DNA from 3 places in the Fictibacillus sp. 5RED26 genome. Region 3 is predicted to be linked to each of the others. Evidence: riboswitches for the same ligand, from Rfam matches in the RefSeq annotation. Region 3 holds a riboswitch; each other region holds the start of a gene.

Region 1 (9,894 bases), 410 kb from region 3:
TGAAGCGTTTACCATTATTACTTGCTGGAGCCATGCTATTTATTGTCGTTGCCACTAGCTTCATCACATCCTTTGAGCACAAATATCGATTGAGTTCATCAACCATGCATAAGTGGTTAACGGAATTTTCTGGAGAAGCACTTGTCTATTTCATAGGTTGGGAAAACCGATATTTCACGCAAGAGCTTCCAAAAGAAAGTGAACCGCCTGCATTATCAAGTGTATTGTTCGAATTAACAACAAGCATCAAGCCTGGTGATATCCGAAGTTTGTTAGGAAACGAACTTCCTGGCTTTGCGCTCTATGATTCAACAATCATTGTTGCTGGGGAAGGAACGGATTATACAAACTTAGCGTATGAGTCACCACCACCGATGGAACTTCTATTAAGTGGTGAGGAAGCGGAAGTTCAAGATATCGAGCGGTTAGAAGATCCTGATCCATCTGATTCAGAGAACCCACCAGGTCAAACAACGAGTGGAAAGAAAATTGCTTATATCTATCATTCGCACAGTTGGGAATCGTTCTTACCTCACTTAAAAGGAGTAACAAATCCTGATCATGCTATTCATTCTAAAGTCAACATCACGATGGTAGGGAAAAAGCTAGGGGAAGAATTAGAGGCGAGAGGAATCGGTACATCCGTCGATATGACAAACATGACGGAGCTTTTGAGGAAAAATAACACAGACTATCGAAAGAGTTATCCGATGTCACGTACACTAGTTGAAAGTGCGATGGCGAGCAACAATGATATTGATTTAATCTTTGATCTGCATCGAGATTCTATGAGAGGAAAGTCTACAACAACACAAATTAATGGTAAGTCCTATGCGCGTACTTTATTCGTTATCGGTAAAGCGAATCCTAATTTTGAGAAGAACCAAAAAGCAGCACAAGAGATCAACGCGATCTTAGATAAAAAATACCCTGGATTAAGCCGTGGGGTTATTGGAAAAAACAAGACTCAAGGAAATGGTGTTTATAATCAAGACCTTTCTGACCATGCTTTACTCATTGAGTTTGGCGGAGTGGATAACAACATGGACGAGCTGTATAGAAGTGCAGAAGCGGTGGCAGATGCTGTGGCAGAGTACTACTGGAAAGAAAATGGAGCGAAAGCTGAATAAAGAATGTTGACTGGCTCCAGAGGTGGTGATAACCTCTGGAGCTTTTTTATGTGTTTCTATTTTTGCGGAAAATTAAAGTGGACAGTAAAAATAGCAGAGTGGACAGTAAACTTACAAAAGTGGACAGTAAATCATCAGAAGTGGACAGTAAAACTTAAAGAGTGGACAGTATTTTCGTCAAAGTCGACAGTAAGTGCTATAGAGGAGTCTATGCATGGGCGCCGTTTTGTTAATGACGGTAATTTTTCCAATTGACTAGTGAATCTGTCCGATTTGAAGATTAATCTGTCGGATTGGTTACATAATCTGTCCGATCCACCCAATAATCTGTCCAATTCAAAATTCACCACCGATCGGCCACGCAAATTTCCGAAGCGTCTGTCTATCAACCCAATGCGTACACAAAAAAACCATTTCGAATGATTGAAACAATACCTAATTTCATAACAGTCGTGATTTCTGCAAATCCTAAGAAAAAATGGTATAAAAAGAGAAGAGCCCCTTGTTTTAATTACATGGGGAAGGGAATAAAGAGAGAAAGAGAAGATTGGTAAAAAAGGAGCACGTGCATGAAACGAATATGGGAATTTTTCCTCACACTATTGTTACTTGTCTGTTTATACATCGTTTTCTTTGCAGAAGGATATGTGATAATCAAAACGGTATTTGGGCTCCTTTACATCGCAGTGATTCTGTATACGATTTATTCGTTAATGCTCGAGAACAGAACAGCTCAACATACACTTCTTTGGATTTATGTATTAATTCTATTTCCGTTTATCGGATATATGTTCTACCTGTATTCTGGACAGCTTTATTTAAAAGGCCACCTTTTTAAATCGAAACGAAAAAAAGACAGAGACGAGTGGATCAGGGTATCTAAACAAGAAGAAAAGCCGGACTTTAGTGATTTGAAAAGACATCAGCAGTGCTTTGCAACGCATGCTCATCACATCACACTTACGCGTTTGAACAGAAAAACGAGTTCGAAAATTTTAAAGAATGGTCAAGAGACGTTTCCTGAAATTTTTGCAAGGCTGAAAGAAGCCAAGGAGTATATACATATTCAGTATTATATCTTTCGTTCAGATCGCCTTGGTAAAGACATTATTGACCTTTTAATAAAAAAAGCGAATGAAGGCGTGAAAGTTAGATTTTTGTTTGATGGGATAGGAAGTCTGTCTCTTCAGCAATATGATATCGACAGAATGAAAAAAGCAGGAATTCTCGTTGAAGCATTCTTACCTGTTCGATATGGTTTTTTCAATCAAAAGCTTAATTTCAGAAATCATCGTAAAATTATTATTATTGATGGGAAGGTTGGGTTTGTAGGGGGCTTGAATGTAGGCGTTGAGTATTTAGGAGAAGATCCGGAGATTGGTTTTTGGCGCGATACACACATGGTTATGGAAGGAGAAGCTGTTCAAGTTCTTCATGCCATATTTTTAATGGATTGGGAATATGTTTGTGGAGAAGATCTCTTAGAAGATAATCATCTTACAAGAGCATACCCCGCTGAAGGGGATGGTACTGTTCATGTGGTGGCAAGTGGTCCTGATACTCAGCTTGGAATCATGAGTGATCTATTCTATTCTTTGATCTCATGTGCAGAGAAATCGATCTGGATCGCAACACCATATTTTGTTCCTAATGAAGCGATTCGAACGGCTTTAAGAGTGGCAGCAAAAAAAGGTGTCCAGGTCCGTTTGTTGGTTCCTGAGATTAATGATGGATTCTTGACGCAATATGCAACGCGCTCTTATTTTCCAGAGCTACTGCGTTCTGGAATAGAGATCTATTCCTACAAAAAAGGATTTCTGCATCAAAAAGTAATCATTATTGATGGCGATACTGCTTCAATCGGTACAGCTAATATGGATATGAGAAGTTTTCACCTTAACTTCGAAGTGAACGTATTCTTGCTGAATACATCATCTGTCTCAGATCTTGTAGAACAATATCAAGAAGACATGGTGGAATCTATAAAAGTGAAGCCCGTAGAGTTTTACAAAAGAGGTTTGTGGGAACGAACAAAGGAATCGTTTGCTCGTCTCTTCTCAGGTGTACTTTAATCACAAATGCTCGTTAGTAACACTAAATTGATATCAAAAAACTAGAATAGAAAATCCTCCTCATGAATAGGTTGTACGAGACCATGAAAGTTGAGGGGGTTTTTTTTATGGATTGGCTCGAAGCCTTAATATTAGGCATTGTGCAAGGGATAACAGAATTTTTGCCTGTCAGTTCTACAGGACACCTCCTTCTAGGCAGGCAAGTGTTTCAGCTAGAAGAAGCCGGGTTGTTTCTTGATAGCATGCTTCATATAGGAACACTTATTGCTGTGATGACGGTTTATTGGAGAGAAATCTTAGAAGTTATAAAAAGACCACTCAGCAAAACGGGAGTTCTGCTTATCGCTGGAACGATTCCAACCGCTGTTATAGGACTAGCATTTAAAGATTTTTTTGAAGAGATCTCAAAAACCGGGATCACGGTTGGATGGGAGTTCTTAATTACAGGTTTTTTGCTTTGGTGGGCGGATTCTTATAAGCGAAATGGATATAAAGGGATTGAAGATATAACAATAAGGGATGCACTTGTGATCGGTACGTTTCAAGGTGCGGCTATTCTTCCTGCTATTTCACGATCAGGACTAACGATTGCAGCAGCGCTCTTTTGCAAGATCGATAAAAAAGCAGCGGCCTATTTTTCTTTTTTATTATCCATACCATCTATCGCAGGAGGAGTAGTATTGCAGTCAAAAGATCTATTTACGGGTGGACATCCACCTATCTCTTATTCAGCCTTATTGGTCGGTACTTTAGCATCGGCTCTATTTGGATATGTGGCTGTAAAGTGGATGATCAAACTCCTTCAAACCGGTACGTTAAAAGGATTTGCTGTCTATGTTTGGTTGATTGGAATAGTAGTATTGATCCTTCAATTTTCAGGTAAAATGTAAAGTATTTGTTAACACTAAAAAAATGGATTGACTTTTAAAAGATAGAGGATTACAGTATATGTAATTCAAAATTTAGCAGGCTTTAGATCGCTGAATTTACAGTTATTTTTATGGTGAAACTACTGTAAAACGGGGGAACCAATCTTTTGGGGTGAATTTTGCTCTATTTGCAAAAAGGGATACTCCAATCCCTAATCCGACAGCTAACCCCGTAAGCGTCATGTCACTGGAGAGGTCAATTTGGTGGAAAACCGGACCCGCTTCTTTGTGTGGTCTTTTTTTGCGTTTTTTTACTTAAATTTATATACCTCTTGACCAGCAAGGCTAGAGAACAACGAAGCAAAAACTTCATGGATTTTAAGGGGAGACCATAATGAAAAAACAGTTTGCAGTAATTGGTTTAGGACGTTTTGGAGGCAGCATCTGTCGAGAATTTGCGACGATGGGCTATGATGTTCTAGCTATAGATAAAGATATGGAAAGAGTAAATGAGTTTGCAACAATAGCTACTCAGGCTGTTCAAGCTAACTCTACGGATGAAAACGTAATGAAGTCTTTAGGAATCCGAAATTTTACACAGGTAATTGTTTCGATCGGTGAAGACATCCAAGCAAGTATCTTAACTACTTTACTTTTAAAAGAAGCAGGCGTTCAAAAAGTATGGGTAAAAGCACAGAATGACTATCATCATAAAGTGTTGGAAAAGCTAGGAGCAGACCGTATTATCCACCCAGAGCGTGATATGGCGCTTCGCGTTGCTCAACTCATATCTTCTGAAAAGATTATTGATTTTATTGAGCTATCGCATGAACACAGTATTGTTGAGATAGGTGTAACGGATAAGCTAGTGAATCGGACGCTAACAGATCTAGATGTTCGTGCACGCTATGGATGTAATATCGTCGCAATCAAACGCGGAGATGAGATACTCGTTTCACCGATTGCTGATGTATCTCTTCAATATGGGGATATACTTGTCGTGATCGGTCGTAACGAAGATCTAAATCGTTTTGAGGATGAGGAAGTGTAAGCATTGGCACTACATGTTAGAAAGCATAAACGTTTTTTGCACAACCCAATTAGATTAAACCCTCCTCAGTTTTTAGCGTTACTATTTTTATTTCTTATTTTCGTTGGGACGTGTTTGTTAAAGCTTCCTATTGCCCATGAAAAAACGTTATCGTGGGTAGATGCTTTTTTTATTGCAACTTCAGCAGCAACAGTAACAGGCTTAGCTACTGTTGATCCTGGCTCAACGTTCACACTCTTTGGTGAGATCGTCATCTTGTTCTTAATCCAAGTCGGAGGACTTGGGGTCATGTCATTTGCTTCATTAGTCGTTATTATGATGGGGAGGAAAATATCCATCAAACAACGTGTTCTGATGCAAGAAGCACTCAACCAGCCTTCTATAGGCGGGGTAATCCGGTTAGTTCGAAATCTGTTTGTATTTTCAATCAGCATCCAGATTATCGCCATCTTTTTTCTATCACTAAGGCTTGTTCCAGACTTTGGTGTTAGTAAAGGAATTTACTATAGCATCTTTCATGTTATATCGGCATACAACAATGCAGGATTCTCGTTGTGGTCTGACGGTCTAATGGGTTATGTAGGAGATCCGATGGTGAACATCGTCATATCGTTTCTGTTTATAACAGGGGGAATTGGGTTTACCGTATTGGTTGATATATGGGTGAGCCGAAGCTGGAAAAAACTTTCTCTTCATACAAGAGTGATGTTGCTTTCTACTTTGATTATTAATATTGTGGCAATCTTGTTCTTCTACTTATTTGAGTTTAATAATCCTAAGACCATTGGAATGCTTTCAGGTGCTGAGCAATTCTGGGCTTCTTATTTCCAAGGTGTAACACCGAGAACAGCAGGTTTTAACTCGATTGATATGACAGCCATAAATCCTGATACATCCTTGTTGATGATTCTTTTAATGTTTGTTGGGGCAGGAAGTACCTCTACTGGTGGAGGGATAAAGCTGACCACGTTTGTTGTTATTATTTTTACGGTTGCAGCTTTCTTAAAAGGGAAAGAAAGTACGGTTGTTATGAAGCGGACCATTCGAAATGCTGTTGTTTACAGAGCTCTTGCTATTACAACTATTTCTATTTTGTTTATCTTTGCCGCATTATTTATTATCACATATGTCCAGAAAGATGTTTCATTCATGGTGATCGTGTTTGAAGTCGTTTCTGCATTTGGAACAGTTGGATTAAGTATGGGACTTACCCCAGATCTCACAGTCATCGGAAAAATTGTGATCTGTGTGGTAATGGTTTTCGGTAAATTAGGACCGCTAACACTGGCGTTCAGTCTTGCTAAACAAACAAAAGATAATATTAGGTATCCAGACGGTGAAGTGTTCACTGGATAGAGGAATGAAAGCTGATGCAGAACGGGTGTATTCCCACATTTCGCGTCAGCTTTTTTGGTTATTTATGGGTTAATCTCTTTACTCTTGGGAATGCTAAAACGAGATTTCAATGCTGTTTCTAAGAGAGGAAGAGAATCGTCATGCAAAAAATTAAAGAAGCTTTTCTCGTTTCTCCCTTTCTTGTGTTTTTTCTTGTCCATTCTGAACAAGTAGGGGTAGGGGTGCTAGGCTATCAGCGTATCATCGCTAAATACGCTGGCTATGATTCCTGGATATCAGTCATCATAGCTGCCATTTTTGTACATGCTCTTATATGGATGATTTATTATGTGCTCGATAACGGCGATGGGGATATCGTATCAACTCATAAATCGCTGTTTGGTGGTTTGATTGGAAACTTATTTAATCTATTTTTACTTCTATATTTTCTGCTCTGGTCGATTACAGTGTTACGAACGTATATTGAAGTCATACAAGTATGGATGTTTCCCACTCTAAGTACTTGGAAGATCGCTGCTGTATTCCTGATATTAACGTACTATGTGGTTTCGTCTGGTTTTCGAACGGTGGCGGGCATCTGTTTTTTAGGAGTTGTCATTCCATTAGGTTTGATCGTGTTACTCGTATACCCATTGGAATTTACTCATTTTTCTAATCTCCTGCCGGTCTTTGATGAGAATGTAAAAGACTATTTATCTGCAACGAAAAATATGATGCTGAGTTATCTTGGTTTTGAAACACTTCTTGTTTTTTATCCGTTTATTAAAAATGCAAAGCGGTCTCAAAAATTTGCGCATCATGCTAATCTTTTTACATTTATGATGTATTTGCTAGTCACTTTGTTTTCATTTGCGTTCTTTAGCGAAGAACAGTTGTCTAGAAATATATGGGCAACCCTTTCTATGGTGAAAATCGTTCAAGTTTCATTCGTAGAACGATTTGATTTTGTTTTCGTTTCGATGTGGTGTTTAGTGATTTTGCCAAATATTGCACTGGCGATCTGGTGTTCGAGCCGTGTGGCCAAACTGATGTTGAACATCCGCCAACATATCACACTGATCATTTTATTAGCGATCACGTTGGCTGCTTGTTATTACTTAGACACTCGTTTGAAGATCAACATGCTCAATAACTATACGAACAAGATCGGTTTTTATTTAGCCATCAGTTATATTCCACTTTTATTTATCATGACTTTTATTAAGAAACATATTAAGAAAAATAATAAAGAACAGACATCATCTACTACATGATGCACCACAATTAAAAAAAACTGACTGTTAGGCTTCCTCAATCTGTTGCACATAGGAAAGAGGGAAGTTAGCAGTCAGTTTTATTATTTTTACCTAGGCTTGAAGAAGCATAGTTAATCGCGTCTTGTGTTTTTCGCGCTGTGAATCATCTGATGTATTATGCCAATTTTGAAGAGTTTCGTTGATCAATTGCGTGACCATATGCTTTGTCCAGACTACATATGCGCCATACGTATCACCTTTAAAAAAGGAAGAAAGCATATTATTATCAGGACCGAAGAAGAAACCGAGCTGATCATGAATGAGCGTTGCCTCATTCATCGAAAAAGGCATAATTTTATCTGAAAGAGTAAATTGATATGAATTATTTTCTTTTTTAATAAATGCGATCGCGTACACCTGTCCTTCGTGAAGAAATCCTTTTGTAGTAGGCAAGAGCAGTAACGGGTTATGTCCTTTGTCATAAGCGATAAAAAAGTCATTCACATCTTCCTCGAACTGTGGTGTGCGTGACATTGAAGCAAGTGCAATTTCTTTTTGTACGTTTAACATGTAACAACCCTCATTCCGTTATATTTCTTACTATCATTCTTACCGCTAGTTTGATAGATTATACGTGTCATTTTCTTTACTATACTGCTGTGATAAGTTGTTGAAAGGGAATTGACGGACAAATTGTAAACGCATACACTAGAAGTAGTTATTAGCCGTTAGAGAAAGAGTGATTCATGCAATGGCATTATCAAATGAACGTTTGATCGGAAAGATGGCCATGTTAGGGGTATTAGATGAAAGTTATCTGCCTGAGATCGAGAAATTGGGCTGGAAGTATTGCGTAGGCAAAGCCGGTTCAATGGATTCACAAAAGGTAGTAGCTGCCATTGAAACAGCGGCCAAAAGTGAAAATATAATTCAAACTGGGATTTATCGTGAAACACATTCTTTATATCATGCCATCATGGAAGCTTTTCATGGGGTGACAAGAGGACAGGTTCAGCTTGGAACCGTTCTTAGAACTGTAGGTTTGCGTTTCATCGTCGTTCGCGGTAATCCATATGAGAAAAAAGAAGAAGGTGACTGGATAGCAGTCGCTCTCTACGGAACGATCGGAGCTCCTGTAAAAGGATTAGAGCATGAAGCGATTGGTCTAGGAATCAATCATATTTAAATAGTGCCCATAGTAACTAGTGATGAGGGGGCGTATTCGAAAGAGTTTTCTTTCGGGTGCGCTCTTTTTGTTTTTTATCTATACATTTTGAGGTTTCTTTTAATAGCTTCTTTGGAAAGTTGATTGGAGTGAAAGGTGCGAGACTCCTGCGGGATGAGTGGGACAGGCGAGACTCTTAACAGCGCAGAGCGCTAAGAGGCTCACCGCACACCCCGCTGAAAGCGAGTTCCTGTAACGGAAATCAACTACTTCGAAGAAAGAACAGAACCTTAGTAAAAGAGGGATGAAGATGATTACATTAACAGGTAATACACTTTCGATGGAAGAGATCAAGCGGATTCTGCATGAGAATGAACCCATTGAAGCTTGCCCGGTCAGTATGAAGAAAGTGGCTGACAGCCGGAAAGCGGTTGAAGCGATTGTGGCTGAAGGTAAAGTGGTGTACGGAATCACGACTGGCTTCGGAAAGTTTAGCGATGTTTTTATTTCTAGAGATGATGTGGAGACATTGCAGATCAATCTGATCCGCAGCCATGCGTGTGGAATCGGAGAACCGTTTCCTGAGACGATCAGTCGTCTTATGCTTATTTTAAGAGCAAATGCTCTTCTGAAAGGCTTTTCGGGTATCAGGCCAATCGTAATCGAAAGGTTGCTAGAATTAGTCGAGAAGAATGTTCATCCTGTTGTTCCGCAACAAGGATCACTTGGAGCGAGTGGAGATCTTGCACCGCTTTCTCACTTAGCCCTTGTGTTAGTAGGTGAGGGAGAAGCGTACTACAAAGGAGAACGTATTTCTGGTCAGGATGCTTTAAAGAGAGCGGGAATTGAACCTGTCGTCTTAACAGCGAAAGAAGGGCTTGCCTTGATCAATGGAACGCAAGCCATGACAGCACAAGGTATTGCTGCCTATATAGAAGCGGAACGCATCGGACTCATGGCAGATGCGATTGCAGCGCTTACCACAGAAAGTTTACGAGGCATAACAGATGCGTTTG
Region 2 (9,894 bases), on a different contig from region 3:
TAGCCTGTGATGATCGTGAGTGAAAAGACAAACCAAAAAGAGTTCATCGCGCTCTCTGTTAACTCGATGATAGGATTAATAGCGGTTTGAATCTGTACCCATAGGATCTTTGCTGCAAGCGTTAGTATCTCTAGCCATTTTTCCAAGAAGATCACTCCGAAATCTCATTAAGTATCTTCTTATTTTACCATGATTTTTCATTAGTGCTTACATTTATTTACTCAACATTTGTAAACTAGGGAAATGGGCATACAAAAAGGCCGCAGGTATATGTATACACCGCGGCCTTTTGAAGTGATTATTTATGCACTAACTTCTTGTTCACGAGTCCCAAGATGTTTGTCTTCGCCTTTATCAACGATTACAGCACAAGCAGCATCACCAGTGATGTTAACAGCTGTTCTAAGCATATCAAGAAGTCTATCAACACCTAGGATTAAGGCAATACCCTCGACAGGTAATCCTACAGAGTTCAATACCATCGCTAACATGATCAATCCAACTCCAGGAACACCAGCTGTACCGATACTAGCAAGCACTGCCGTTAAAATAACAGTAAGCATCTGTGTTAAACCTAAGTTAACATCGTATACTTGAGCGATAAAAATCGTCGCAACACCTTGCATGATAGCTGTTCCATCCATGTTAATCGTTGCACCAAGCGGCTGTACAAAACCACTTATCGATTTTCGAACACCTAAATTCTCTTGAGCTGTTTTCATTGAGATTGGAAGTGTTGCATTTGAACTAGAAGTACTAAATCCAACTGACATTGCCGGCGCAAAGCCTTTAAAGAACCAGAGCGGGCTCTTCTTTGCAAATAGAGCAATTGAACCACCATACGCGACAACAGAGTGGATGAATAAAGCTAAAATAACTACGCTCATGTATAAGCCCATCGCTTTGATAGCATCCATTCCTTGACTTCCTACCGCTGAAGCAATCAATGCAAAAGCACCATATGGAGCAAATTTCATAATTAGGTTTACAAGATACATCATAATGTCGTTACCTTGTTCAATTAAATCCATAATACCTTTTGTTTTGCTTCCCAACATCGTTAAAGCAAATCCTACAAATACGGAAAACGCGATAATTTGAAGCATGTTTCCTTCAGCCATCGATTGAATTGGATTAGTAGGAATAATGTTCAGCAACGTGTCCGTAACTGCTGGCGCTTCTTGTTGCTCAAACTTAGCACCTTCTGTTTTAAAGTCCCCTACACCTGGTTGAAAGATAAGCGCTAAAGCCATCGCGATCGTAATCGCAATTGTTGTAGTTCCTAAGAAGAACCCAACCGTTTTGGCACCCACTCTTCCAAGTTTCTTCGGATCACCTAATCCCGCAGTTCCAAGTACGATTGAGAAAAAAACAATTGGAACAACTAACATTTTAATAAGGTTTAAGAATAATGTCCCGACTGGCTTTAAAACGTATTTATCCAGTGTTGAAAAAGCATCTGGTACAGCTAGATTAAGAATTAATCCCGCGACAACCCCAAGTGCAAGTGCAATTAAAATTTTTGTAGACAATTTCATAATAAAGTACCCCCTTTGTTAAAATCTTCTCACTATTTAGTGTGCAGTACGATGAAGAAATTTTATACTAATACATGCCCTATTTGTTGCATATAAAAACCCACCGAAAATAGAGAGGATTTTCCGTGGGAATACACCGCAACACATAGACTGAGCCCATGTATAGAGTTCTCTCTCCAAAAACGCTTACGAGGTTAGCTGTCGGATTAGGAAATTGAGAGTTGTCCCTTTTGTGTATGCACAAATTCATCCCTAGGCTTTATAAGCCATATCGTGGTTCCCCCGCTTCAAGATATTCTATGGAATAGAACATCCGAATTCAGCGAATCATATATAATATGCTCTAATTTTATCAACATACATAAATTTTTGTCAAGAATACTCACTATGCTTATTTATTCCAATTAATTGTTTCATGATGAATGTTTTTCCATATTCTCACTTCTACCCCATAAGCATATAGAAAAAAACGAATTATATATAAGGTTCTATTTTTCAGGGAGGTATTGTAAATGAAAATCGTATTTTATGAAAAAGGTGAATTAAGTATAATCGTTGGAGCATCCAAATTAAAAGGTGAACTTACGATTGAACAAATAAAGAACGAAAGCGAAAAGAAAGCAAAAGAATTAGGTGAATTATTAGGAAGAGAAATCGGATTTTTAATCGATATGAACGGTAAATTAGATACTCAATTTAAAAAATAAGGCTGTTTAAAACATAGTTTCTTTTGGAAGTGTGGATTTCCGTTCCAGGCTGCTCGCTTTCCATGGGGCAGGCGTGAACAACATTCATACGTGTCACTTTACCACTCCAATCAACAGTTATATAGGCAAATTCAAAAAGATCTATTAGTAACAATTCTTTATAAAACAGCCAAAAATAAAAACCGGGATATCCCGGTTTTTTGTTTTTATACGTATGCGAGTGATAATTGTTCTTTATTCCTCTTCAATACCATTTCTGGACGCCCTTCATCCTGTATCTTTCCATTGTTCATCAGTATGATCCTGTCCCCTATGGCACGAGCATCCTCTTCATCGTGAGTTACAAAAATAGAAGTGATCCCCGTACGTTTTAAAATTTCCTGTAATTCATCCCGAATCTGTAGTTGAAGCTTAGAATCGAGATTGCTAAATGGTTCATCAAACATGATCAAAGATGGATTTGGAGCCATAGCCCTAGCTAGTGCAACACGCTGCTGCTGTCCACCGCTCAATTCATAAGGATAACGAGAAGCATAGTCCTCCATTCCCACAATAGCCAATAATTCTTCCATGCGTGCTTGCTTCTGCTTACGATTCATTTTCGTTAAGCCAAATTTTATGTTCTTTTCAACCGTCATATGAGGGAACAAAGCATAATCTTGAAAAACCAAACCTACACCACGTTTTTCTGGCTGAACAAAACGAAATGTATCATTCATGACAGCCTGATCTATGAGGATCGATCCTCTTGAGGGCACCTCTAGTCCTGCTATAAGACGAAGTAACGTACTTTTCCCGCTTCCGCTTTCTCCTAAGATCACCGAAACTTCTCCTTGATTAAAGTTTAAAGAAAGATTTTCGAACAAAGGGTTACGCGAATTTTTATAATGAAACGCTAAGTCTTTGATTTGAACAAACATTATTTTGGCTCCTTTTCTAAAACTCTGTGTAAAAAGAAGATGGAAAGTGCACTTATACAAATAATCACCATTGATGAAACAGAGGCTTCGTGAATACGTTCGTCACTTGCGTATTGAAATGTTTTGGTAGCTAGCGTATAAAAATTAAAAGGCTGAAGGATAAGAGTAAGAGGCAGCTCTTTTAATATATCTACAAAAACAAGGATAAAACCACCAGCAATAGCACCTTTAATCATCTTAATATCCACTTTAAAAAACGTCTTCGTTACCGACATACCTAATGTCCTAGAAGCTTCTGTGAAAACCGTTCCTACCTTATCAAAGCCTGATTCGATGGAGTTAAAACCAACTGCTAGAAAACGGACCACATAGGCAAAGATCAGCATACTAATACTTAAGCTCAGCACAAGAGTTGGCTCTAACCCTAACCATTCATATAACGTGAATACCTTTTCGTCTAGTGAGAGAAATAAGGTCAATACACCTATTGCAATTACAGCTCCAGGAATCGAATACCCTAAAACCGTTATTTTTGAAAAAAGCTTCCCCATCCAACCTTTTGATAGACGACTAAAGTTGGCGATAATTAGAGCGACGATAATGATAAGAACTGAACCTATAGAAGCAACAAAGACCGAGTTCCAAATCAAGTCAACAAAAGCAGTATTTAAAATAACGTCATAAGTCATATACACCCAATGTATAAGCTGAATGAAAGGAATTCCGAAAGCTAGAGCAAATAAAGAGATGAAAAAACTAAGCACAGCGAACTTTTTCCAACCTTTAAGTTCTTTAGGTTGTAACGGGCGGACTTTTGAAGTGGAATAGCTATACTGTTTCCTGCCCCTTATTACTTTTTCTAAGATCAAGATCAAAACTACGATAAACATCAAAGTACCCGCTAACTTGATAGCCGAATAGATATCTCCCATCCCAAACCACGCTTGAAATATTGCTGTACTAAATGTTTGAATACCAAAATACTTTACTACCCCGTAATCATTGAAAACTTCAAGAATGACCAAACTAACTCCACCAACGATCGCTGCACGTGACACAGGAAGGACGACTTGTATAAATGTCATGAACGAGCCTTTTCCTAGCAACCGTGCATTCTCAATCAGTGATGATGACTGATTTTCTAAGAAACTTTTTGTGATGATATATACATATGGATATAGGAACATCGTAAAGATAAAAACAGCACCGGGTATGTTCATGATGTCAAAGAACTTTTGGTCCACTTTTATACCAAACTGGTTCCTTAGTGACGTCTGAATGACGCCTGTATAATTTAAAATACCATGGTACGTATAGGCCCCAATGTATGGTGGAATCGCAAGTGGGAGGATAAGACCCCACTTAAAGAACCGATGCATAGGAACTTTATAGGCGGAAACTAGCCATGCCGCACTTACACCGATCAGCACTGTGAAAAGACCAGTAAAACCAACGAGTGTCACGGAATTTACGATATAATTTTTCAACATGAATTCTTTAATGTGTTCCCAATTCTCATTACTCTCAGCGAATAACTGAACCATGATGAGCAAAGCCGGTAAAAGGATTAAAGTAGAAAAAATCACACTAAGCAAAGCCCAACTATTAAACTGTGATCTCATTTTTCGAATGAAATACAATATATTCACCTTCTTTACTCATCAGCATTGTTCTTGTTGTTTGTTTTACATGGAATTAGCCGTATCACAAATCGTGATACGGCAAAATATTAACGTTTATTTCCAGCTGACTTCATTCATAATCTTAACAGCATCTGCATTGTTTTCACCTAACTCAGAAAGGTTAAGATCTTGTTCTTTAAACGGACCCCAAGACTTTAAAAGCTCTGAAGGTTCTACTTCTTTATTAACCGGATACTCGTAGTTGGCTTCAGCAAATACTTCTTGAACTTTTGGACTAGACAGATATTCCATTAATTCTATAGCATTCTCTTTGTTCTTAGCGTGTTTCGTAACACCTATACCACTAATATTGATGTGCGTTCCTGTTGTTTCTTGGTTAGGGAAGAACACACTCAGCTGTTTAGCAACTTTCACTTCTTCAGGATCTTCTGAGTTCAACATCTGACCAAAATAGTAGGAGTTCATGATAGCAACATCACCTTCACCAGCAGCGATACCTTTCGCTTGGTCTTTGTCACCACCTTGTGGATCACGAGCCATGTTGTTAACGATCCCTTCTGCCCACTTCTTCGCTTCATCTTTTCCGTTTAATGAAATAAAGGATGATACTAATGATTGATTGTAAATATTTTCTGATGAACGGATCAGTACTTTACCTTTCCATTTGTCTTCAGTTAACGCTTCATAAGTAGATAGTTCTGATTTGTCTACTTTTTTCTGATCATATACGATAACACGTGCACGTTTTGTTAGACCGAACCATTGATTGTCTTTATCACTTAAATTATCAGGAATATTCTTATTCAAAGTTTCGCTTTCTACACTCTGTAAGAGGTCTTTATCTTTTGCCCAGTGTAAACGTCCAGCATCAGATGTGAAGAAAAGGTCTCCTTTTGTTGCTTTCCCTTCTCTTGTAAGACGCTCGATCAACTCATCTTCTTTACCCTTAATAAGGTTGACTTTAATTCCTGTCTCTTTTGTAAAATCAGCAAAGATTTTATCATCAACTTCATAGTGACGACTTGTATATAGGTTTACTTCTTCTTTTTTTGTCTCATTATTATTCGAACTCGCACCCTCGTTTGATTTACCACAGCCTGCTAAGACTAAAGCAGCTAGTAGGACCATTGTAACAACCGTAAAAAGATTCTTTTTAAACATATGTCAGTTACTCCTTTTATGTATAAGTAATTGAAAACGATTATCAACTTCACTTTTAATTATAATGATAATCATTCTCAAGTCAACCGTTTTTTTAAATGTTTTTCTCTGATGGATTATTGCTCTCAAATCCTAATCTCCTTTAAGAGCTGATTGGAGTGAAAGATGCCAAGTATCAGGTTCGGACAAGCTCGGAGGTAATACTTATAAAAAACGAAACTCACAAACGACGCTCACCGTTCGCCCTGGAACCTGAAAACAACTACTTTCTCAAAGGATGGTTCTATCCAAAAGAAGCAATTAAAAAAAACCAAAAAAAATCTCTTAGAAGTATCTACTTCTAAGAGATCATTCCTGGTTTAAAGGTTTCCACTGGTTATAAACCCAATTTCCTAATCTGTTATATCCCCTTCTATTAGGGTGTATAGAATCAGAAAAATACAGTTCTTTCTCAACGTTTTCATAGAGTTCAAATGTGGAGATATACTTTGTAAGCGTGCTTTCTTTGCTCGCCTCAACGATTGCTTCATTCCATGTCTTAATACTCTCTGCAGCTGTGGGATCGTATTCTTTCCCAAAATAAGGATTATAAAGACCTAATACGTAAACCGGTGCAAACGAATTGTTTTCCCTCACCACTGTCAGTGTTTTAGTTAAATTGTTTCTTAGCTTTTCTTTTCCGAGCATTAATTTTTGCTGAGGCAACTGGCGAAAGTTCCAACCGGCAGCGTGACGAAAGTCATTTGTGCCTATAAAAACAAAGATATGATCTGCTTGTCTTAATGACTTGATCACGACTCCATTATCCAATTGTCTTAACAATTGGTCGGAACGCTGTCCACTGATCCCAAAATTATTAATGATTACATTTCTGCCTGTTTGCTGCTGAATATTTCGTTTAACGATTCCGATATAGCCTGTTTTGGATGGGTCACCAACTCCATACGTTAATGAGTCTCCAAGGGCAACGACCTTCAGAGTTTGTGTATCGCTCGCCCCTTCTGTTTCTCCATAAAATTGAAAGATAAGGAATAGTATGAGGGCTAGTCCTGTACCACCAATTAACCATCTTTTTGATACTTTCCGCACATCAAATCCTCGATTCTGTTACAAGTTATTGTTATATTACTTTTTACCATAACGAGGGAAAATATCAAGTAATGAATGTGTTAATTTGTTATTTCAAACGATAATCTTCAGATGTAAGTGATGTATCCTCCCAAAGATTTTCTTGATCGTATTGATATGAATCTTTTTTCACGAATGTATGAATCAACATAGCAACTCCTCCACACAATAGACTTGCGGGCACTAAGGTAATAAGAAAACCTATCATCTACATCCCTCCTGTACCAAACTATATGAGGGGCTATATATGTTTATGAAACGAATAAAATATTTTATTTCCTCTATATAAATAGAAAATAAGGGTATACAGGTAGAGAAGAATTTTAACGGAGGTGCCTTTGTGGGTTTTTTATTCACTTTGCTTTATTTTGCCATCATAGGAATTGTGATTGAAATTAACGTTCTGTTATTCACGTTAACTGGTCTTAAAAAAGAAATCGCTCGCTTCCAGGTCATCTCAATGTTTACAGCCACTGGATTTACGACAGGAGAATCAGAGTTGATTCTGGAGCATCCGGTACGCAGACGTTTAAGTACGTTTCTCATTTTGTTCGGAGTCTTTTCATTAGCGGTTATCATCTCATCGATAAGCAGCATCTTATCAGATGAATTTCGTTCGATCGAACTTGGAATCATTATTTTAGTACTCATCAGTTTATATTTAATCTTAAGCGTACCTAAACTAAAAAAATACATGAAACGTTCTTTTGAGAGTCACATGGAAAAAAGCTATAACTTAGCAGATCTTCCTTTAAGAGATGTTATGTATTTTGAAGAGGATGATGTTGTAGTAGAAATTCCTATACATAAAGATTCTAAGATTATGGGGAAACAATTAAAAGACGTCATTCAAACAGAAGATGATCTAATTGTCTTATTTATAAAGCGAGGAGACGTAACAGTACGAAAGGATAGTTATACGACAAAAATACAAGAAGGAGACATGTTGGTCCTATATGGTCACAAAAGTTGTCTACAAGAAAGATTTAAGAATGAAATGGATGAATTGAAATCAAAAAAAGAAGTAGAGGAATCTAAATAAGAAGTGATCTTTTTCACTTCTTATTTTTTTTACGACTTTACCCCCTGAAAGCAAAATATATGAGCGAATAAAACTCTAGGTAGTAAAAAAGAACCTCTTTATGAAGAGATTCTCAATTAACCAACTTCTCTGACTGTATTAGGGACAAATGATAACAGTAAGGAAATAATATTATTAATTTGCTCTGGAGTTATATGTATACCATCATTTGCTAACAATTCTTCTTTTAATTTGATTATTGAATCCACTTCCTCAAGTCTTGCACCTGTCAAGCAATGGTCTATCGTGTTCAAAAGTTCCAACAACTGATTGTTTTTATTGGTTATGTAATATGTAGTATCCACCAACAACACCCCCTACGCTTACTATTATTATCGAAACTAAGGTCATTTTCCTACAAAAACAATTCGTCAAATGACGACATATCTTACTTTTTATGGATTTTACCCTATAATACCTATACATTTATGTCGAAGGAAGTCGAATAAACAGGGAATAAGTCCTATCCTCGTCTTAATGGTTAACTGTTTGCATTGAAAAGTTTACATTTAAAACTAAAATTACTTTAGTTAAATAACTTTGATAAGGAAGCAAAGGGAGACTCATTCACTTCAGACTTTGTTTTATAGACTAATTTTTCAGGCTCAAAAAGCTTTGATTCTAAAAAAGAAGTCGGGTTTTTTACAAATTTGATCTTTCTATATATCTTTGTGAGAATTCTAGCTGTATTCATGGCATCGTCTAGTGCTCTGTGTTTAGATCCTTCATAAACAAGTTCCATTGCCTGGAGTGCACGCGACAACCCATAACGGAATCCCTTTTCACTATCGTGGAGCATACTGAAATGAAATTGCAGATCGTTATGGTTGATGATCCAATCCGTATCTGCTTTATGAAAAGTTGAATCAGTAATGAGTGCCCACTTATCTTCTGGTCCCCAAGAACAAAGATAATATTCTTCTACGCCGATCCAGGATCTAAAATTTTCAATTGCCTCTGTATAAACAGGAGCAGAAATCAAATCTTTTTTGGTGATACCAGTCAGATTCGTAATTCGTGTATTCAACTTATCCATTTTAGGTTGAACGAATGATTGAAACGTATCCAAAATTTTAAGCTCACCATCAACTTCGACCATTCGAATGGCACCTATCTCAATAATCTCTGAGAGCCGGTTTGTCATTTCTAAATCATACACAATATACTGCATCCCATTCCACCTGCCCTTCCGCATTCATGCCTTTAAATGGATGTCTACCATATATTGTAGTTGATTTGTTAACAAAATGAAATAATCCTCCATGCATTCGACTGATAATGACTTCTTTAATAAAAGCATTGCAAAGTGCCCCCAGTGAATAGATAGGCACGAGATGTAATCAACTACTTTGGAAACAACAAAAAAGCGATAACAGCTATATCCTTATTTTATGAAAATGAGGTATTTAAATGTCATTCTATTCTTAAAAGGATATAAGTTTCTTCATTTGCCAAAGTTTTCATTTTCAATTTTTATACTCTTTTGTTAACATTGGAAGTGTCTGTTAAACAATATGAATTACATAATGAGGGAGTATCATGAAAAAACTTATTACGCTATTGCTTATAATTGGGTTACTAACTGTAACAGCTTGTTCAAAGGATACGAAACAAAATGAGCAAGGAACTTCTGAAACAAAAGCAGAGAAAGAAGAATCTACTGATAATTCCACATCTGAACCAGAAAAAGAAGATTCAGAAGCAACTGAGACAACA
Region 3 (9,894 bases):
CAACAAGCGACATTAAGTCTTCCATCTCAGCATCAATATGAACAGGCCGATAGTCCCTGTTTACCATTATGTCCTTAATATAATGATGCTCACTATTTTGAAAAGAAAGACCTTTTGTGTTTTTAATTTTCCATAAAAGGTCACCCTCTGTGATCGTTTTTATATAATGTCCCTTTTCATCAATTACAGGTACAGCGGTGTATCTGTGATACTCCATCTTTTCCATAGCCTGGCGAATGGTTGATTCTGCATGTAAACAGATCACTTCTTTCTTTGGAAGAAGAAAGAATGCAATATTCATAACTTGTAAATCCCCTCTTGATTGTAATTTTATTCGTATTAATTATGACTGTTCTTCAGAAACGATGTGTATGTCTATGTTTTTTGAATTTCTCATTATACTGTTAACAATAGAACCCTTTGTAATCTCTTCCCATCTCGTTCTTGCAGATTGGCCTAAAATAATCTGAGTAATATGATGTTCTTTTGCGACATCTGTAATAACTTGTGGTATTTTTCTTTGTCTGGATCTTTCTAGAATAAATTTAGCGTTAAATTCTACAGCAAGTTTTTTCCAGCCTCTGATTCTTTTTCGCTGTTCTTGAGAAATGTTCCCTCTGTGATCGATCAACACATTCAAAACATATAATTCTGCATTTAAACGATTGGCTATTCGCCAGCCTCTTCGGATCAGCTTTTCTGCACTTGGACCATATTGTACACAGACTAAAATTTTTTCTGCCACACCTGTTGGACCACTATCGGTAAAGACGATATCGGATTTTAAGAGCTTTTCATCTACATCATCTGCAATTTCACGGAGAGATAATTCACGCAGTGCACCTAAATTGTTCTTAGTAAAAAAGTTGTTCAATGCCTGGTCTATTTTTTCCTGCGCATAAATTTTACCTTCTATTAAACGTTGCCTCAGCATTTCTGGTGTCACGTCAATTAAGATTACTTCATGTGCAATATCCAGAATCCTGTCAGGTATTCGTTCGCGAACTGCTACTCCTGTAATATGCTGAACAATATCATGAACACTTTCAATATGTTGGATGTTTACTGCTGATACAACATTAATTCCGGCATCAAGTATTTCTTCCACATCCATGTATCGCTTTTTGTTTTTTGAACCTGGAACATTGGTATGGGCCAATTCATCAATTATGACCACATCTGGTCGGCGTTCAATGATCTTTTCTATATTTAACTCTTCTAGTTTTTTATCTTTGTATTCAATGATTTTTTTAGGTATGATTTCAAGATCTTTAATTCTTTCTGCTGTTTCTTTTCTACCATGGGTTTCAATTAAGCCGATTACGATATCGACTCCTTGTTTTTTTAAATCATGAGCTTCTAAAAGGATTCTATACGATTTACCTACACCTGGTGCTGCTCCAACGAATAGCTTTAACTTTCCCTTTTCATCTTGATAGATTTCCTGCAGAAATTCTTCAGGCGTTTTCCTTTTAAGTTGAGGGTATTTATCATACATTTACGCACCTCGTTATCATCATCATCGACTACAAACCAAGAAGCAAGAGCCTTTACCCTAAGTGTAGAGTAAAGGCTTTGTCTTCTACTATTGTAACAATTTCTCTAAAGCAATATTAAGTGTCAGTACATTCACGCGAGGTTCACCAAACAGACCAAGCTCTCTTCCTTGAGTATTTTCTTTAATCAATTTTTTAAGTTTTTCTTTATTTATTCCTGTTGCTTCTGCAATTCTTGGAACCTGTACATCTGCAGCCTCAGGAGTAATATGCGGATCAAGTCCGGATCCGGAGTTTGTGATTAAATCAATCGGAAGCTCGTTAACAGGTACAGCTGGGTTAGCCTTTTCCCATGCAGCTATGCTTTCTTTCATTCGTTTCATCATATCTTCATTTGAAGGTGCATAGTTTGGACTTCCAGAACCAGCCGCGTCGTACTCGATACTGGAAACACGCCCGCTGAAGTATTCGGGTTTCGTAAACGTTTGACCAATAAGTTCAGAACCTATTACTTCTTTATCTTCATTATAGATTAAGCTTCCATCCGCTTGCTTCGGCATAACGACTTGTGCAATTCCTGTGACAACAACAGGATATACAAGACCGCATATCACCATTAAAGCAAGGGAAAGGCGAAGCATCTTAACGATATTGTTAAAGATAAATACTTTTTCATTATGTTGATTTAATGAATGTGATTGCATATCAATCAATTCCTTTCTTTTCTAACGGTTACACGAACAAGTGAACAATCAGATCAATCAATTTTATTCCGATAAAAGGTACGATTACACCACCGAAACCATAGATTAGGAGGTTACGTTTCAATAAAGCATTTGAACTCATCGGTTTGTAAGCTACTCCTCTCATAGCCAGAGGAATGAGCAATGGAATAATAATCGCATTAAAGATTAACGCAGACAGTATGGCCGACATCGGTGAGCCAAGCCTCATGACATTGAGTACTTCCATCTCAGGAATCGCCAGCATGAACATCGCTGGGATGATGGCAAAATACTTCGCAATATCATTCGCGATACTGAATGTTGTTAACGCACCACGAGTCATTAGCAATTGTTTCCCAATGGAAACCACTTCAATAATTTTCGTCGGATCGGAATCCAAGTCTACCATGTTGGCAGCTTCTTTCGCTGCAGTCGTCCCACTGTTCATGGCAAGGCCAACATCCGCTTGTGCAAGTGCTGGTGCATCATTCGTTCCATCACCAGTCATCGCAACCAATTTTCCTTCTGCTTGTTCACGCTTAATTACAGCGATTTTATCTTCTGGTTTACTTTCAGCAATAAAGTCATCCACGCCGGCTTCTCTTGCTATTGTTTTAGCTGTTAATGGGTTGTCACCTGTACACATGATCGTTTTGATTCCCATTTTTCGTAACTGTTCAAAACGTTCTTTCATTCCAGGCTTTACGGTATCTTTTAAATAAATCAGTCCGTATATATGCTGATCCACAGCTACTGCCAGCGGCGTTCCACCTTCAGATGCAATTCGGTTTCCTTTTTCTTCAAGGTCATGTGGCACTTCTCCACCAGTTGCAAGTACCCAGTTTTTAATTGCGTCTACCGCTCCTTTTCGTACTTTTCTTCCATCTTTTAAGTCGATTCCGCTCATTCGCGTTTCGGCTTTAAACTCAATAAATTCTCCATCTTCACCAAGGTATTGATCAAACGATAAGTGTTCTTTTTTCATGAGTTCCAAAACGGATTTACCTTCTGGTGTATCATCTTTTAATGAACTGATGGCAGCCCATTCCCCAACTGATTTTTTCGTATCGAATCCTACTGGTACAAATTCGCTTGCCATACGGTTTCCGAATGTAATCGTCCCCGTTTTATCTAGGATGATCGTATTGATGTCACCTGCAGCTTCAACCGCTTTACCAGACATAGCGATTACATTAAATCTCGTAACACGGTCCATTCCAGCAATACCGATCGCGGATAAAAGTCCACCGATTGTTGTCGGAATCAAACAAACGAGTAATGCGATTAAGACCGGTACTGGTATGTCAAAACCTAGATACTTTGTAAAGAATGGAAGTGTTACAACTACAATCATAAAAACAAGTGTCAAACTCGTTAAAACAGTACTTAACGCAATTTCATTCGGTGTTTTTTGACGCTTCGCTCCTTCTACGAGGGAGATCATGCGATCAAGGAATGATTCTCCTGGATCTGCTGTAATTCGTACTTTAATTTCATCACTTACTACACGTGTTCCTCCTGTTACGGAGTTAAAGTCACCGCCAGCTTCTTTAATTACAGGAGCTGATTCTCCTGTAATCGCCGACTCATCAACAGAGGCAAGACCAGATATGACTTCACCGTCTCCTGGAATCATTTCACCTTGTTTTACAATAACGATGTTTCCTTTACGAAGATCAGCTGATGAAACTCTTTTGTGTTTACCGTTTTCAAGCACAAGGTTTGCATAAACTTCTTTTTTCGTTTTCTTTAATGAATCAGCCTGTGCTTTCCCTCTTCCTTCAGCTATTGCTTCAGCGAAATTTGCAAACAGGAGGGTTATAAACAGAATGAAGGTTACAGCAATATTGAAACCAACTTGAGTTTGGTCTCCAAAAAAGGTTAATAATAATGTAATTACAAAACCAATTTCAACAACAAACATGATAGGATTTTTAATCATTACCCTTGGATCTAGTTTAATAAAAGATTCCTTTATCGCCTGATTCACGATTTCTTTATTCATCATTGTTTTATTCATTTGTACTTCCTCACGATTCTTTTTCATCGGGCCGTTCCCACCTTTATTTGGAGGAACGTACTGAGATAATTCTTTTTTGGTCCTTAAGCCTTGAGCACCCATTATTCATTCACCTCTCTACAGCATCTATAATGTTAAATATTCGGCAATCGGGCCTAATACCAATACTGGGAAGAATGTTAAAGCCCCAACAATAAATACAGCCCCAATAAACACACCTGCAAATAGCCCGTTATCTGTTCTGAACGTTCCGATCGTTTCTGGAACGGTTCGTTTTACAGCCAATGATCCTGCAACTGCAAGCATCGTTACAATGGAAAAGAATCTTCCAAGATACATAACGATTCCGGTAGAAATATTCCAGAAGTTTGTCGCATCTCCTAATCCTTCAAAACCAGAGCCGTTATTTGCTGCTGAAGAGGTATATTCATAGATTACTTGTGAAATACCATGAAAACCTGAGTTCGAAATGGCCTCATGTCCGAGTGGTGTAAAGAAAGCTACAGCAGATGCTCCTAAAATAAGGAACGGGTGGATTAACAACGTCGCTGCAATCAGCTTCATTTCTTTACCTTCAATCTTTTTACCTAGAAATTCCGGGGTACGTCCCACCATTAATCCAGATAAGAAAACACCAATAATCGCATACATTAAGACGTTGACAAACCCTGCCCCTACACCGCCATAAACGGTATTTAACATCATATTGGATAATGTAACTAATCCGCCTAGCGGAGTCAGTGTATCATGCATCGTATTAACAGCCCCCGTTTCTGAAGCCGTTGTAACAACCGAGTAAAGTGAAGACTGAGCGACACCAAATCGTACTTCCTTTCCTTCCATGCTTCCTTGATCATGTTGCACACCTAGAGCATTGATTGCTTGGTTCCCTTGATATTCGGCACTTAGGGAGATGCCAAGGAACATAATAAACATCATCGTCATGGAAACGAAAAGAATACGTCCCTGCTTTGGATTTCCAACCATCTTTCCGTACGTAAACGGTAATGCCATCGGTAATAGGAGCATCAATAAGATTTGAATAAAGTTGCTCGGCCCGTTCGGGTTTTCAAACGGATGCGCTGAGTTAACTCCGAAAAATCCACCGCCGTTATTTCCTAATTCTTTTATGGATAAAAACGAACCAACTGGGCCAACTGCAATGTTTTGTTTTCCACCTTCAACTGTAGTCGCTGTAACCGTTGGATCTAATGTCTGCGGTACTCCAAGTGCAACGAAAATGAGTCCTGTTACAAAAGCGATCGGTAGTAACACACGAATGATACCCCTAACCATATCCACAAAAAAGTTTCCTAAAGACTTGCCAGATAGCCCACGAATGAATGCGATTGCTACTGCTAATGCTGTAGCTGGTGCAACAAACATCATGAAAAGAATGCCAATCATCTGTGAAAGATAGGATAAACCACTTTCACCACTGTAATGCTGCAGATTCGTATTCGTCATAAAACTTACTGCTGTGTTAAACGCAAGGCTTGGATCCATGTTTGCTATCTTACTCGGATTCAGAGGCAAACTGCCTTGGAAACGGAAGATTAAATAAACTAATAGAATCATAATCGCATTGATCACAATGACTGATGAAGCATAAACTTTCCAAGATTGATTTTTATTTTTCATTCCACTAATGGAATAAATCAGTTTTTCGAAAGGATAAAAGAGTTTGTTCTTATTCGAATAATTGAACGAGTTCGCTAAATAAATTCCTACTGGTTTTGCAAGTAAAAGAGCTATAAGTAGAGTTATAGCTATAGAGAGTAAACTGACTAACAACGGAAAAACCTCCTAAAATTTCTCTGGATTCAATAATACGTAAAGAAGATACACCGTTGTTAAAACGGCTAATCCAAACATGACAGTCATCATTTATTTACACTTCCTTCATCAACAACACTTGATGACCATTTTGCTAGACCCATCATTAAGACAGGCATTCCTACCATCAATAAAACCATCATCACATCTAACATTTTTACACCTTCTTTTTATTAGTTCATTGTTCTAAGTAACCATTCAGCATTAGAGATAAATTTTTGATAGCCTCTTGAGCATCACAACCTTCAATTCTAAGTGTGATCGGTTCGTTTTGATTTCTTGAATAGTGTGACAAAAAGAATAGATTAACGGATAGTAAGCCTTTCGCATTAATCTGTATGCCTTGATAAAAGAAAAGAATCTCACTTTCGAAAGAACCAGCAGCATTGACAAATTCATTGATCTGTCCGATCGACAACCTTTTTGGCAATAAAACAACTGACTCTGTCCCCATGTTTTCACCCTGCCTATCACTGGTTTGGATTTACAGAGGGAACATCTTTTCTTTGATGGGTTCCCTCCTGTAATTGCTTAACCTTTACTTCTAAGCGTGTCTTGTATGATCCATTTTGAGAGACTATGTTGAATCACACTTGCATAATAAGCATTCAATTGATCTCTTTTCGCTTTTAACAAAATCTGTTCAATTTCGTTTGGACTTAATCTCATAAATGAATTCCTCCGCTCTTTTTTTATGAAGAAAGTAAGAATTGAATATTTCCGGTTTTGTTATAGATTACGTAATCTGCACCTAACTCCTTATAAACTCTGGAAATATACCGTGTGTCTGATTTGATGACATAAACAGGTATGTTATAAATGCTGCGAATGAGTTCAATCGTTTGGCAGCATTCTAAAAATCCAGATTCAACAACAATGATTTTTTGAACAAAAGGACCTACCATCTCGATAACTTTACGCTTGTCAACATAATTCATGACATATACATGTTGAAACCCAACTTGTGAGAGTCTTTCTGCTTCTTCTCGGTTAGGAACACAGAGAACAAGAGATTGATAGTCTTCACACAATCTTAGTTTTGAAATAAAAACATCTGAAACTAGATCAGGAAACATAATGAGCACGTTCCCAGATGATTTCTCCATCGTTCCACCCTCCATCTCTTAAAGAAAACTAGGCTAACTTCTAGCCTCTCATGTCAGCCTTAGTTGCACTTATACTATCGTCTTAAACTTGTTAATACGCCGAAAACCATCGTGCCGACAAGTTATACTTTTGGATAGTGAAAAAAAGGCAACAAAAAAGAAGCCTGCGGAAGAGGAACTCTTCTCGCGGCTTCTACACATACTTGAATAAGCGTGTGAATACACGAAATTTGTTGCCTCTCTCTGTACGCTTACGGAGTTAGCTGACGGATTCGGGCTTGAGAGTAGCCCTACTCGATCTCTCGAGATTCACCCCATGCAGACGCAATGGCCTGCGATTGGTTCCCCCGCTTCCTAAACTTAGGAATTAAGCGATAAAGACGCATGATATAATAATCATAATTTGTAAAATTGTTATTATTACTCTTTTTTAATGTTCACCTTCCCTCTCCTACCACGCTTACGAAGTTAGCTGACGGGTTCGGACGGCAGAAGTCGCCCGACTTAAATAAGTTTCACCCCTGGCAGTGAAGAACTGAACTGCCGATGGTTCCTCCGTTCCAATAATGGATTCAGCGGTCATGGAAAAAATTTAAAGTTTTACGATAAGCAATATATTACTCCTGGTTTCAGCCGTTGTAAATCCATTAAAAACTCTAAAATATTCATATTTCGTATAAAAACGAATTAAATAAACTTATTTAAGAAACAAAAAACAAACAAATCATCTTTTTTCTTTTACTTTCTCAATTTTTCGATACATTTTAAAGAAAATAATAGTTGTAATATTCTAAAAAAATCCAAGTTTTGAACTTAAATTTTTTTAAAAAAATAAAAAAGCTAAGCAAATTTCACTTTGCTTAGCTTGGTTAAAACGATCTAAAATCCAATCTCTGTCTTTTAGTCCAGAGCCATACGCCTGTGAACAGATGGATCGCAAACACTACAAAGACAGCTCCATAACTTTCTGTAATCCAGCTCACAAACCAAATGATCGGTAGAGCTAAAAAAAAGTTAACAAGCAACAACACCCATGAAGTTCTCGCTATAGCTACAAAGAATAGAATAATTGGTAAGATTAAAAAAATCCAGAATAGTACGTTTTGAAAAGTTGCCATGACTTCCCCTCCGCTTTTCATTATAAAAGGGCTTCGCCATAATCTCCAGCTTTAAACTGGTACTTTTTCTAATTCAAATTCATTTTTGTTATCATTTTCTTCAATATCATACCTGGGTAGAGTGAACATGTAGAATAGTCCAACAAGAATCAGACATCCTCCCACAACCCAGAACAGCATTTCTACGGTTAGAATTTTCGGGAAAAACACAGCGATTAAACCGAGTGTCATGGTGTGAGATAGCATATTGATCGGTGTAATCCATCCTTGAACACGTCCCATCATTTTAGGGTCTACGATCTTAGGTAACCAGCCACCGATTCCAATATTGATTAATGGAATGCTAAACCCAGCCAATCCTGTAAAAATAAAGAATGTCAACACATTTGGCGCGATGGCGCATAAACCAAGTGACAATCCACTTACGAATAGACCAAGAACAATCGCATACGAGAGTCTGATCTTTTTAGCGAGCATCGAACAAATAACACTCCCTGTAAGGATAGATACACCAAACACGACACCCATCCACATCATCATTTGCTCGTAATTATCTGGAGCGAGTTTATATTTCATGATAAAAGCCGGCATAACTGACAATCCACCATTTACTATACCAAACAAGAAAAAACCAAAGATTAATGAAAGTAGAAGCTTAGATTGTTTAATGTAATTGAACCCCGCGACAAAATCCTTCCATACCATCTTAACACGAATATCTTTGAACCTGTGTTGTCCGTTCGGCAGACGAACATCTTCATCAACTCTCATACTCATAATTAATAATGCTGATATAACATATGTAACAAGGTCAAATGCAATTGCTCCTTGTATTCCTACACTCCAATAAATAAAAATGGCAATCATGTTCCCAAAAAGCATAAATAAACTACCTACCATTTGATTCAATCCAGCTGCAATTGCATAATCCTCTTTCGAGAGTACACCTTGTACCATCGCTTGATCAGCAGGAAAAAAGAATTTACCTACTGCACTTCTTAAGAATAAGATAGCAAAAATCAAAGGCATCCAGTCTAGCCATATAGCACCCATTAATAAGAGGCACAGCCCTGCACAAATCCAATCACAATAAAGCGCGATTTTTTGACGATCCATTCGATCGGCTAATACCCCTACGATAAAGAAAACAGCGAGTGTTGGCAGAGAATACATCAATTCTGCAAGTGTGGCATAAAACGGTTGTTCACCGAACTTATCCAACAAATAAAACATAAAAGCTGTAACGCCTATAATACTTCCCATCATTGAAGTAAAACCAGCAAAAAACAGCTTGCTGAAGTTTTTATTCTGAAACACTTTCAGAAACTCCTTCACATCATAACCCCCAACTTTACATAATTTGCATCATTACCATTTTCTACCTAATGCCATCAATTGTAAATAAATTCTTGTGAAATTTCATAAGAATGATTTAGCATATTCATTCCGTTTTCGGTGTTAAAATCAGCTGAATTTGTAAATGAAAAGAATACTACGATATAAAGGTTGAACTTTATGCTTTATGACGATACTCTAGACAGAGAGCATAATAGAGAGGATACTAACATGATTCATTTATTTTCACACAACGAT

Evidence for each region. Region 3 has a riboswitch for cyclic di-AMP ahead of IHV10_RS03240 (hypothetical protein). Riboswitches for the same ligand answer to the same signal wherever they lie in the genome.
Region 1: it holds a riboswitch for cyclic di-AMP, as region 3 does, so the genes downstream of both, IHV10_RS01120 (potassium channel family protein) here and IHV10_RS03240 (hypothetical protein) in region 3, are expected to answer to the same signal.
Region 2: it holds a riboswitch for cyclic di-AMP, as region 3 does, so the genes downstream of both, IHV10_RS16285 (dicarboxylate/amino acid:cation symporter) here and IHV10_RS03240 (hypothetical protein) in region 3, are expected to answer to the same signal.

What each region holds. Positions count from the first base shown of each region.
Region 1 covers NZ_JACZDU010000001.1:203,488-213,381, forward strand. Annotated here, with positions in the region: gene spoIIP (stage II sporulation protein P) at 1-1,130, shown strand, start outside; gene cls (cardiolipin synthase) at 1,700-3,202, shown strand; gene IHV10_RS01115 (undecaprenyl-diphosphate phosphatase) at 3,310-4,092, shown strand; cyclic di-AMP (ydaO/yuaA leader) riboswitch at 4,171-4,326, shown strand; gene IHV10_RS01120 (potassium channel family protein) at 4,466-5,122, shown strand; gene IHV10_RS01125 (TrkH family potassium uptake protein) at 5,126-6,478, shown strand; gene IHV10_RS01130 (GerAB/ArcD/ProY family transporter) at 6,619-7,731, shown strand; gene IHV10_RS01135 (hypothetical protein) at 7,825-8,283, opposite strand; gene hutP (hut operon transcriptional regulator HutP) at 8,465-8,899, shown strand; gene hutH (histidine ammonia-lyase) at 9,189-9,894, shown strand, end outside.
Region 2 covers NZ_JACZDU010000004.1:283,715-293,608, forward strand. Annotated here, with positions in the region: gene IHV10_RS16280 (hypothetical protein) at 1-146, opposite strand, end outside; gene IHV10_RS16285 (dicarboxylate/amino acid:cation symporter) at 303-1,538, opposite strand; cyclic di-AMP (ydaO/yuaA leader) riboswitch at 1,707-1,873, opposite strand; gene IHV10_RS16290 (hypothetical protein) at 2,051-2,245, shown strand; gene IHV10_RS16295 (ABC transporter ATP-binding protein) at 2,452-3,165, opposite strand; gene IHV10_RS16300 (ABC transporter permease) at 3,165-4,787, opposite strand; gene IHV10_RS16305 (Fe(3+) ABC transporter substrate-binding protein) at 4,902-5,969, opposite strand; gene IHV10_RS16310 (GDSL-type esterase/lipase family protein) at 6,318-7,058, opposite strand; gene IHV10_RS16315 (hypothetical protein) at 7,147-7,305, opposite strand; gene IHV10_RS16320 (TrkA C-terminal domain-containing protein) at 7,438-8,139, shown strand; gene IHV10_RS16325 (hypothetical protein) at 8,256-8,483, opposite strand; gene IHV10_RS16330 (3'-5' exonuclease) at 8,705-9,349, opposite strand; gene IHV10_RS16335 (hypothetical protein) at 9,718-9,894, shown strand, end outside.
Region 3 covers NZ_JACZDU010000001.1:612,913-622,806, reverse strand. Annotated here, with positions in the region: gene IHV10_RS03285 (CBS domain-containing protein) at 1-301, opposite strand, end outside; gene kdpDN (KdpD-like non-kinase potassium sensor) at 344-1,498, opposite strand; gene kdpC (potassium-transporting ATPase subunit KdpC) at 1,586-2,137, opposite strand; gene kdpB (potassium-transporting ATPase subunit KdpB) at 2,229-4,241, opposite strand; gene kdpA (potassium-transporting ATPase subunit KdpA) at 4,368-6,035, opposite strand; gene IHV10_RS23065 (potassium-transporting ATPase subunit F) at 6,048-6,116, opposite strand; gene IHV10_RS03255 (hypothetical protein) at 6,125-6,232, opposite strand; gene IHV10_RS03250 (HPr family phosphocarrier protein) at 6,256-6,531, opposite strand; gene IHV10_RS03245 (hypothetical protein) at 6,609-6,746, opposite strand; gene IHV10_RS03240 (hypothetical protein) at 6,770-7,183, opposite strand; cyclic di-AMP (ydaO/yuaA leader) riboswitch at 7,416-7,567, opposite strand; cyclic di-AMP (ydaO/yuaA leader) riboswitch at 7,625-7,771, opposite strand; gene IHV10_RS03235 (hypothetical protein) at 8,053-8,301, opposite strand; gene IHV10_RS03230 (MFS transporter) at 8,353-9,636, opposite strand; gene IHV10_RS03225 (DHH family phosphoesterase) at 9,868-9,894, shown strand, end outside.